DNA from 2 places in the uncultured Comamonas sp. genome. Region 1 is predicted to be linked to the other one. Evidence: predicted binding sites of a transcription regulator. Region 1 holds the regulator's gene; the other holds the start of a gene.
What was found. Region 1 encodes NrdR, which represses ribonucleotide reductase genes. Its sites were predicted from a motif close to CACNANATNTNGTG; they were not measured.

Region 1 (5,199 bases):
TTTGATCGTAGCCCCTGACACGCAAGAGCGTGCATGAAACGACAAGGGCCGTCTGCTGCGCAGATGGCCTGCCGGTGGCCGCACAGGACAGTGCGGCCCCACCCTGCCAGACCCCCGCCCGATGTAGGACCTACCGGGCGCTTGGAGGTGGTGGGACTTTGAAAGGAAAAATCCCTATGACGGCTCCCGCGCAAGTGGATGCCGGTGTGCGCTCGTTGAGCGCCACCATCAGCCGTGGTCTGATGACCATGGCACACAACAGTTTTGCTTTGATCGGTCTGGTGGTGGCGTTCTGCGCCCTCACCCTGGTGTCGCGTGATGACCTTCGCCATGCGGGCGAAGCGCAGTTGCGCAGCTGGTTGCAGGCACGCACGCAGGCGCCGGCGGCTGATGCCGCTATTGCCGATGCGGACGTCAGCGCCGCCGATGACGCGGCAATGATGGCCGCCGTGGACCGCGCCACTGCCAGCAATCCCCAGCAGCTGCCCCGCAACCAGGCCAATGTCGCCTACTGGCTGGCCAAGAAATACCGGGTCGCACCCGAGCCACTGGCCGTGCTCGTCTCTGAAGCCTACCAGGTCGGCAAGGACACCAAGCTCGACCCCACCTTGATCCTGGCGATCATGGCTGTGGAATCGAGCTTCAACCCCTTCGCCCAGAGCTCGGTGGGTGCGCAAGGCCTGATGCAGGTCATGACCAAGATCCACACCGACAAGTACGAGCACTTCGGCGGCCACTTTGCGGCCTTTGACCCGGTGACCAATCTGCGGGTGGGTGTCAAGGTGCTGCAAGAGTGCATTGAACGCGCTGGCTCGCTCGAAGGTGGCCTCAAGTACTATGTGGGCGCTGCCAACCTGCCCACCGATGGCGGTTACGCCGCCAAGGTGATGGCCGAGCATTTCCGCATCAAGCAAGTCGCCGAAGGCCGCAGCAACACCCCCAAGGCACCGGTGGCTCCCGCCGCCAAGCCATCGCTGTCTGCCCAGGCAGATATGCCGGCAGCAGCCGCTACCGTGGCAGACAAGGCCAAGGCGGCCAGCAACAGCGCTGCTGCCGCGGCCGCCGAGACGGTGGCACTGGCTGACAAGCCAGCTGCGCTGCCTGCCGCTGCCAAGGCCGAGGCCACCGCTGTGGCCATGGGCTCCTGAGCGCAGGCTTTCCTCTCACCCCCTGGCAAAGCACCCCTTGAGGGTGCTTTTTGCTTGGGGGCCCGGTCTTTACCGCCGAACGCGATAAACCCATTGCCTCCAGCGCGCTGTGGCCTCGGCTACACTAGCCGGGTACGCGACTGGCGATAGACATCTGTATGACCGGATTGTTGACGTGGAATGCAGGCCCGGCCTGCAGCAACCACCGGGGAGCGTACCGTGCAGTGCCAGGGCGGGCCCACCGTCCCCCGCACCCGCCACGTGTTAGCCGTGCGCCTGGGCAGCCCCTGTTTTTGCCACCCTCAACGTTGGCAGGCAGGGCTCACTTCTGACTCCAACGACCGCCATGTACCAACGCAACATCCTTGTCGAACAGACCGACGCCGAACTCTTTGCAGCCATCCAGGCCGAAAACCAGCGTCAAGAGCAGCACATCGAGCTGATCGCCAGCGAGAACTATGCCTCCCCTGCCGTGATGTGGGCTCAGGGCACCCAGCTGACCAACAAGTACGCCGAAGGCTACCCCGGCAAGCGCTACTACGGTGGCTGCGAATTTGTCGATATCGCCGAGCAACTGGCGATCGACCGCGTCAAGCAGCTGTTTGGCGCTGAAGCGGCCAACGTGCAGCCCCATTGCGGCGCCTCCGCCAACGAAGCAGTCTTTCTGGCCTTCCTCAAGCCCGGCGACACCATCATGGGCATGAGCCTGGCCGAAGGCGGTCACCTGACCCACGGCATGCCGCTGAACATCTCCGGCAAGTGGTTCAACGTCGTCTCCTACGGCCTGAACGCGAAGGAAGAGCTGGACTACGACGCCATGGAAAAGAAGGCGCACGAGACCAAGCCCAAGCTGATCATCGCTGGCGCTTCGGCCTACTCGCTGGAAATCGACTTCGCCCGCTTTGCCAAGGTGGCCAAGGATGTCGGCGCGATCTTCATGGTGGACATGGCCCACTATGCCGGTCTGATCGCCGCAGGCGAGTACCCCAACCCCGTGCCCCACGCTGATGTGGTGACGACGACGACCCACAAGAGCCTGCGCGGCCCACGTGGCGGCGTCATCCTGATGAAGGCCGAGCACGAAAAGGCCATCAACTCGGCCGTGTTCCCCGGCCTGCAAGGCGGCCCGCTGATGCACGTGATCGCTGCCAAGGCCGTGGCTTTCAAGGAAGCGCTGTCGCCCGAGTTCAAGACCTATGCCCAGCAGGTCAAGACCAACGCCCGCATCGTGGCCGAGACCCTGACCGAGCGCGGCCTGCGCATCATCTCCGGTGGCACGCAAAGCCACGTGATGCTGGTGGACCTGCGCGCCAAGGGCATCACCGGCAAGGAAGCCGAAGCCGTGCTGGGCGCTGCCCACATGACGATCAACAAGAACTCCATCCCCAACGACCCGGAAAAGCCGATGGTCACCAGCGGCATCCGTATCGGTACGCCTGCGATGACCACCCGTGGTTTCAAGGACGAAGAAGCGCGCCTGACCGCCAACCTGATCGCCGACGTGCTGGACAACCCCCGTGATGAGGCCAACATCGCCGCCGTGCGCGCAAAGGTCAATGCCCTGACCGCACGTTTCCCCGTCTACCGTTGATCTGAGCAGCGCCCGCGCCTATGAAATGCCCCTTCTGCAGCCATCCCGATACCCAGGTGGTGGAGACCCGTGTTGCAGAAGACGGCGGCTTTGTACGGCGCAGGCGCCAATGCGGCCATTGCGAAAAGCGCTTCACCACCTATGAGCGGCCCGAAGTCAGCCTGCCGGTCATCGTCAAAAAGGACGGCCGGCGCATCGACTATGACCGCAGCAAGCTGCGCGGCTCCTTCAGCCTGGCGCTGCGCAAGCGCCCGGTCAGCATCGACAAGGTGGACATGGCACTCGAGCATGTCGAAGACAAGCTGCGCACCCTGGGTGCGCGCGAGGTGCAGACCCATCTGATCGGCGAGCTGGTCATGGCCGAGCTGCAAAAGCTCGACAAGGTGGCCTACATCCGCTATGCCAGCGTCTACCGCAGCTTCGAGGACATTGACCAGTTCAAGTCCATCGTTGACGAGGTGACCACCCCGCCGCCGGCTGCCAAAAAAGACGGCGCCCGTAAAAAGGACTGAGCGATAAAAAAAGCGAACCCCAGGGTTCGCTTTTTTTCGTGGGTGCGCCAGACCGGTGCCGGTCCGGCCCCTGCGCGTCAGGACTGCGGCGCCTCCGCAGCGATCGGGCCCACATCCAGCTGCACATCGCTGTTCTGTGCGCGGTGGCGCAGCGCATGGTCCATCAGCACCATGGCCAGCAAGGCCTCGGCAATCGGTGCGGCGCGGATGCCCACGCAGGGGTCGTGGCGGCCCTTGGTGATGACCTCGGTGCTGTTGCCCTCGGTATCGATGGACTCGCGCGGGCTGATGATGGAGCTGGTCGGCTTGATGGCGATGCGGATCTCGATGTCCTGGCCGGTGCTGATGCCGCCCAGAATGCCGCCGGCATTGTTGCTGCGAAAGCCCTGGGGGCTGAGCGAATCACCGTGCGTGGTGCCACGCTGGGCCACACTGTCAAAACCAGCGCCGATCTCCACCGCCTTGACGGCATTGAGGCCCATCATCGCGTAGGCGATGTCGGCATCGAGCTTGTCATACAGCGGCTCGCCCAGGCCCACCGGCACACCGCTGGCCTGCACCCGGATCAGCGCGCCGCAGGAGTCGCCCGCCTTGCGCAGCGCATCCATATAGTCTTCATAGCGGCTGACATCGGCCACCGGTGCAAAAAACGGGTTGTTGGGCACATGCGCCCAGTCCTCGAACGGCAGGGCCACCTCGCCCACCTGCAGCATGCAGGCGCGGAACGCGGTGCCGAACTTCTCTTTCAGCCACTTCTTGGCCACGGCGCCGGCCGCCACGGTAGGCGCCGTCAGCCGGGCCGACGAGCGGCCGCCACCACGCGGGTCGCGGATGCCGTACTTGTGCCAGTAGGCATAGTCGGCATGGCCCGGGCGAAAGCTCTGCGCAATATTGGAGTAGTCCTTGCTGCGCTGGTCGGTATTGCGGATCAGCAGCGCAATCGGCGTGCCCGTGGTCTTGCCCTCGTAAACGCCCGACAGAATCTCCACGCTGTCGGGCTCATTGCGCTGGGTGACAAATTTGCTGGTGCCGGGGCGGCGGCGGTCCAGATCCTGCTGGATGTCTGCCTCGCTCAACGCCATGCCCGGTGGGCAGCCGTCAATCACGCAGCCAATCGCCGGGCCATGGGATTCGCCAAAGTTGGTAACAGTAAATAAGGTGCCGAAGGTATTGCCGCTCATAGCCCGCCATTATCACTGATGCCAGTGCCCCGCACAGCCCCGCAGGGCTCACCAGCAGGGCTGGTCACCCCCGGGCGGCTGGCCGGCATGGGGCCAGCCACTGGGCAGGCCCTGCAGCACTGCACTGTGGCGCACCGCGCGCAGGCGGCCAAAGCCGGTGTCCATGGTTTCCAGATAGGCTTCCGGCGGTACTGCGGCCGGTGCCGGCGCAGCGGCTACTGGCCGCTGGCTCATGGATTGCAGCCACTGCGCCACCCGCGCCAGCGATACCTGCACATGCCAGCTGCCGCCTTGCGTCGCCTGGCGGTACAAGGCCGCCTGGATGCCAAAGGCCAGCAAAAATCCCGCGCTGTAATCCAGAATCTGCAGCGGCAGCGCCCGCAGCCCCGTGCTGCCAAAAGCCTGGCCCTCGGCCCAGTTGATGCCGCAAACGGTCTGCACCAGCGAATCAAAGCCACGCCGGTCGGCCCAGGGGCCGCTGCGCCCGTAGGCCGACAAGCTGGCATACACAATGCCGGGCCGCAGCCGGGCGACAGACTGCGGCTCCAGCCCCAGCGCATCCAGCGCGCCAGGCCGGTAACCCGGCAGCAGCACATGGGCCTGGCCCAGCAACGCGGCCATGTTGCGCTGGCCTGTCTGCGTTTTCAGGTCCAGCAACGCCGAGCGCTTGCCCCGGCTCATATCGGCAATGGCGTCGATATTGGGCAGGCCCGGGCCATTGACCATCAGCACATCGGCCCCTTGCGCGGCCAGGCTGCGGGCGGCCA
Region 2 (5,199 bases), on a different contig from region 1:
GAACTGGCCCAGTTGCCAGCCTGGCGGGCAGTGGTGGAGCAGGTCACCCAGACCTTTGCCGGGCAAAAACCTCTGTCACAGGATCTGGCGCTCACGGCGCCGCAGACCGCGCCGATCGGCCTGCATGTGCGCACATGGTTGACGCACCCGCTGCCGACCTTCGGCAGCATCGGCAGCCATGACAACGACCCCCTGTGCCTGGTGTTTCTGCATGACCTGCGCGAAATTGAAGCGCGTCTGCGAACCGAAAAAATGGCGGCCATGGGCCGGATGTCAGCCGCTGTCGCCCATGAAATCCGCAACCCGCTGACCGCCATCACCCAGGCCAATGCACTGCTGGACGAGGAGCTGACCGACCCGGGCCAGAAACGCCTGACCTACATGGTCGAGCAAAATGCCCAGCGCCTGGGCCGCATTGCCGAAGACATCCTGGACATCGCTCGCGTGCACAACCAGATCCAGCCAGGCGACGGAGAATCCGTCGCCCTCAACGAGACCGTGCTGCAGATCTGCCACGACTGGATGTCGCTGGCCCCTGCTGCGCATACCTTGGCGCTGGCGCTGGACGCCGATGACAGCCTGGTGGCCTTTGATACCGGTCACCTGCGCCAGCTGCTCTACAACCTGCTCAACAACGGCCAGCGCTATCGCAGCGCGCATGCGGGCTCGCTGCGCGTGGGCACCCACAGCAGCCTGACGGGCACCACCACCTTGGTGGTCTGGAGCGATGGCGCGCCGATCGAGCCGACGATCGAGAAACACCTGTTCGAGCCCTTCTTCTCATCCGAGAGCCGCTCCAGCGGCCTGGGCCTCTACATCTGCCGCGAACTGTGCACCCGCCATGGCGCTATGATCCGCTATGAAAGGCAGAGCGCAGCGCTGCCCGAGCTGGCACAGGGCAATGCCTTCATCGTGCAGTTTCGCCGCGCCGCCAGCCCTGCGCACCCCCTGCAGACTGATTTGATCCACCAGGCATGAGTTTTGAAAACACCACTGTTCTGGTCGTGGACGACGAGCCCGACCTCCGAACGCTTTACGAGCTGACCCTGCTGCGTGAAGGCTACCGGGTCTTTACGGCGGGCTCGGTGCAGGAAGCGCGCGCCCAGCTGCAACAGCGCCGCTTCGAGATTCTGATCACCGACATGCGCCTGCCCGACGGCCTGGGCATGGAGCTGCTGCAGGACCTGCGCCGCCAAAGCCGCAGCGAGCGCGCCATCGTGATGACCGCTTACGGCTCGGCCGACAACGCGGTCGCGGCGTTGCGCGAGGGGGCATTTGACTACCTGACCAAGCCGGTCGATCTCAAGCAGTTCCGCCAGGTGGTGGCATCGGCCAGCCAGGGCCTGCAGGATGCGCCTGCGCAAGCTCCATCGCAGGCCGCTTTTCAAGCGCCGGCGCAGCCGGGTACGCCCCCATTGCCGCAAGACGCTTCGCAGCGCGAACTGATTGGCCCCTCGCTGGTCATGCAGCAGGTGCGCGAGCGCATTGCCAAGGTGGCCGGCAGCATGGCACCCATACTGGTGCGCGGCGAGTCGGGCACCGGCAAGGAGCTGGTGGCCCAGTCCCTGCACCGCCGCAGCCAGCGCGCCAGTGGCCCGATGGTGGCAGTCAACTGCGGCGCCATCCCTGAAAACCTGCTCGAAGCCGAATTCTTTGGAGCCCGCAAAGGGGCCTATACGGGCGCCAACCAGGACCGGGACGGCTTTTTCCAGGCCGCCCATGGTGGCACGCTCTTCCTCGACGAAATCGGCGAGCTGCCGCTGGCGATGCAGGCCAAGCTCCTGCGGGCGATCCAGGAGCGCAAGGTGCGGCCGCTGGGTGCCCAGCAGGAGGAAGCTGTCGATGTGCGCATCGTCAGCGCCACCCACCGCGACCTGGCCGCCGATGTGCAGGCAGGGCGGTTCCGCCAGGACCTGTACTACCGCCTCAACGTCATCGATATCTTCATCCCGCCACTGCGCGAGCGCCGCGAGGATCTGCCGGCGCTGTGCGAGGTGCTGCTTGCGCGCATTGCCCACGAAAGCGGCCAGCCGGTGCCCCAGCTCGGCCCGGAGGCCTTGCAAGCGCTTGCCGGCCACGCACTGCCGGGCAACGTGCGCGAGCTGGAGAACCTGCTGCTGCGCTCTGTCGCGCTGAGTGACGGGCCGTTTCTGCATATCGAGCCTGCGCGCTCCGGGGGGGCTGCGAACGCTGCAGTTCAGAGCATCGCTGCCGAGCAAACCCCTGCCTACCTGGCGCCCGCCGCGCCACGGGTGGCCGCAGCACCGCCCCTCCCCTCGGCGCTACCGGCCCACGGCGAGCGCTTTCCCCTTCCGCAGGATCTGCCAGCCGATCTGCAGGCCTGGCTCGATGCCATCGAGCGCGATATCCTCGTGCGCGCGCTGCAGGAGTTCGGCTTCAACCGCACAGCCGCCGCCAACCGGCTGGGCATCAGCCTGCGCCAGATCCGCTACCGCATGGAACGGCTGCAGATCCACGATCCCAGCGATGGGGTACAGCCCTAGGACTGACGCCATGCCCCAAGACCTGCCCGAGATGCCGCCCGGCGCGGACGCCCGCCCCCCGGCGGCGGCGCATGCCGCGCTCTGGCACCAGGGTTGGCTGCGCACGGCCACGCCGTGCCCCTCGCCCAACTTCGGGCCCCGCCCCGGCGGCGCCTGCACCGATCTGATCGTCGTCCACTCGATCAGCCTGCCACCGGGCATCTACGGCACGGGCGATGTGCAGCGCCTGTTCACCAACCAGCTCGACTGGGATGCGCACCCGTACTTCCAGACCATCCGCGGGCTGCAGGTCTCCTCGCATTTTTTCATCACCCGCGAAGGGGCCGTGTGGCAATTTGTCAGTGCCGACGAACGCGCTTGGCATGCCGGCCAGTCGTTCTGGCGCGGGCGGCCGCGCTGCAATGACGACTCCATCGGCATCGAACTCGAAGGCCTGGAGGGCGAGACCTTCGAGCCGGCGCAGTACCAGAGCCTGGTGCAGCTGTGCCAGCAGATCCGCGCGCAGTATGCGATTGCCTATATCGCCGGCCACGAGCACATCGCGCCCGGCCGCAAGAACGATCCCGGCCCCGGCTTTTCCTGGCCCCGCCTGCAGCAGGAGCTGGACTGGCCTGCCGCGATGTTTCCACCATCCATCGGGCTGTAGATCTGCCCTCGGTGCAGAGGCCCTTTTTCGCCGCGCGTTGGCATTTTTGCAGGCCCAGACGCCTGCGAAATGTGAGATTTTCTCCTGTTTGAAAAATTATTTTTTCTGTGCCCTGGCCCCGTTTTGCGCAGGCTGGCAACGGGGATCGCCCCGTAACACACGCACAGCGGTGGTTTGCATGCCCAAATGACCACGCCATGCGCAGTTGCCGCTGTTTTGCTGCGCAGCATGGCGACAGCCCCTGCACACAAAATGCGCAATGCCCCATACACTACAGGTAGTGTCCAGCGCTCACAAAAACACTACATGTAGTGTGATGCGGTTCCCAGAGGCTTGGTGATACCGGCATACCACAGCGCTGTTTCTCCGGTTTTTTGCACCCACTGAGAGGACATCATGAGCGCTGCTTCGCTTTCTGAGCTACAGGCCGCACCGGCCACCAGCTCGCGCACCCTGGATGGATTCACCGTACTGCCGGACTACCAGATCATGCGGCGCAACGGCGCAGTTGTCCCCTTCGAGCCTGCAAAGATCACCACCGCCATCATGAAGGCCTTCCTGGCCGTCCATGGCAGCCAGGGCTCGGCATCGGCCAGCGTTCGCGAAGTGGTCGAGAACCTGACCCACACGGTGGTACGCGCCCTGATGCGCTCGCGCCCCAGCGGCGGCACTTTTCACATCGAAGATGTGCAGGACCAGGTGGAGCTGGGTCTGATGCGTGGCGGCAACCACGAGGTCGCGCGGGCCTACGTGCTGTACCGCGAGCGCCGCAACCAGGAGCGCGCGCAGTTGCAGGCCCAGCACACACCCGCCCATGCCAGCCTGCATGTGCAGGACCGGGGCCAGCCGGTGCTGCTCGACGTCAAAGAACTCCATGACCGTATTGCGGCCGCATGCCAGGGGCTGGGCCAGGACGTCGATCCAGCCCCGATCCTCAGCGAGACCCTGCGCAATCTCTACGACGGCGTTCCGATGGACGAGGTGTTCAAGGCATCGATCCTGGCAGCGCGCACCTTGATTGAAAAAGACCCCGACTACAGCTTTGTCACCGCGCGCCTGCTGCTGCACACCATCACGCGCGAAGTGATCGGCCAGGATGTCAGCAGTGCCGACATGGGCGCGGCCTACCGCAGCTACTTCCCCGGCTTTGTCGCGCAAGGTATCGCGCATGAACTGCTCGCGCCCGAGATGCTGGACTTCGACCTGCCGCGCCTGGCCGCAGCCCTCCAGCCCGCGCGCGATCTGCAGTTTGACTACCTGGGGTTGCAGACTCTGTACGACCGCTATTTCCTGCATGTGCGCAAGCAGCGCATCGAGCTGCCCCAGGCCTTCTTCATGCGCGTGGCCATGGGCCTGGCGCTGAAGGAGGACGACCGCAATGCAAGGGCCATTGCGTTCTATGACCTGCTCTCGTCGTTCGACTTCATGTCGTCCACCCCCACCCTGTTCAACAGCGGCACCTTGCGCTCGCAACTGTCGTCCTGCTATCTGACCACGGTGGCCGATGACCTGGGCGGCATCTACGATGCGATCCGCGAAAACGCGCTGCTGTCCAAGTTTGCCGGGGGCCTGGGCAATGACTGGACCCCCGTGCGTGCGATGGGTGCCCGCATCAAGGGCACCAATGGCGAGTCGCAGGGCGTGGTGCCTTTTCTCAAGGTGGTCAACGACACGGCCGTCGCCGTCAACCAGGGCGGCAAGCGCAAAGGCGCCGTCTGCACCTACCTGGAGACCTGGCACCTGGACATCGAGGAGTTTCTGGAGCTGCGCAAGAACACCGGTGATGACCGCCGCCGCACCCATGACATGAACACCGCCAATTGGATCCCCGACCTGTTCATGCAACGGGTCATGGAAAAAGGGACCTGGACCCTGTTCTCACCCTCGGACGTTCCCGATCTGCACGACCGCTTTGGCAAGGATTTCGAGCGGGCCTACACCGCTTACGAGGCCCAGGCGGCAACCGGCGAACTGGCGCTGAGCAAGACGCTGCCGGCGGTCGATCTGTGGCGCAAGATGCTGTCCATGCTGTTCGAGACTGGCCACCCC

Region 2: ACHWUQ_RS06445 (ribonucleoside-diphosphate reductase subunit alpha) is a predicted target of NrdR. The motif match lies at 3,451-3,464, and genes of this name have one in related genera.

What each region holds. Positions count from the first base shown of each region.
Region 1 is NZ_CAXYJV010000047.1:8,434-13,632, forward strand. It holds gene ACHWUQ_RS18960 (lytic transglycosylase domain-containing protein) at 177-1,148, shown strand; ZMP/ZTP riboswitch at 1,275-1,437, shown strand; gene glyA (serine hydroxymethyltransferase) at 1,495-2,739, shown strand; gene nrdR (transcriptional regulator NrdR) at 2,760-3,251, shown strand; gene aroC (chorismate synthase) at 3,329-4,432, opposite strand; gene ACHWUQ_RS18980 (CoA transferase) at 4,481-5,199, opposite strand, start outside.
Region 2 is NZ_CAXYJV010000012.1:97,079-102,277, forward strand. It holds gene ACHWUQ_RS06430 (ATP-binding protein) at 1-978, shown strand, start outside; gene ACHWUQ_RS06435 (sigma-54 dependent transcriptional regulator) at 975-2,504, shown strand; gene ampD (1,6-anhydro-N-acetylmuramyl-L-alanine amidase AmpD) at 2,536-3,150, shown strand; gene ACHWUQ_RS06445 (ribonucleoside-diphosphate reductase subunit alpha) at 3,547-5,199, shown strand, end outside.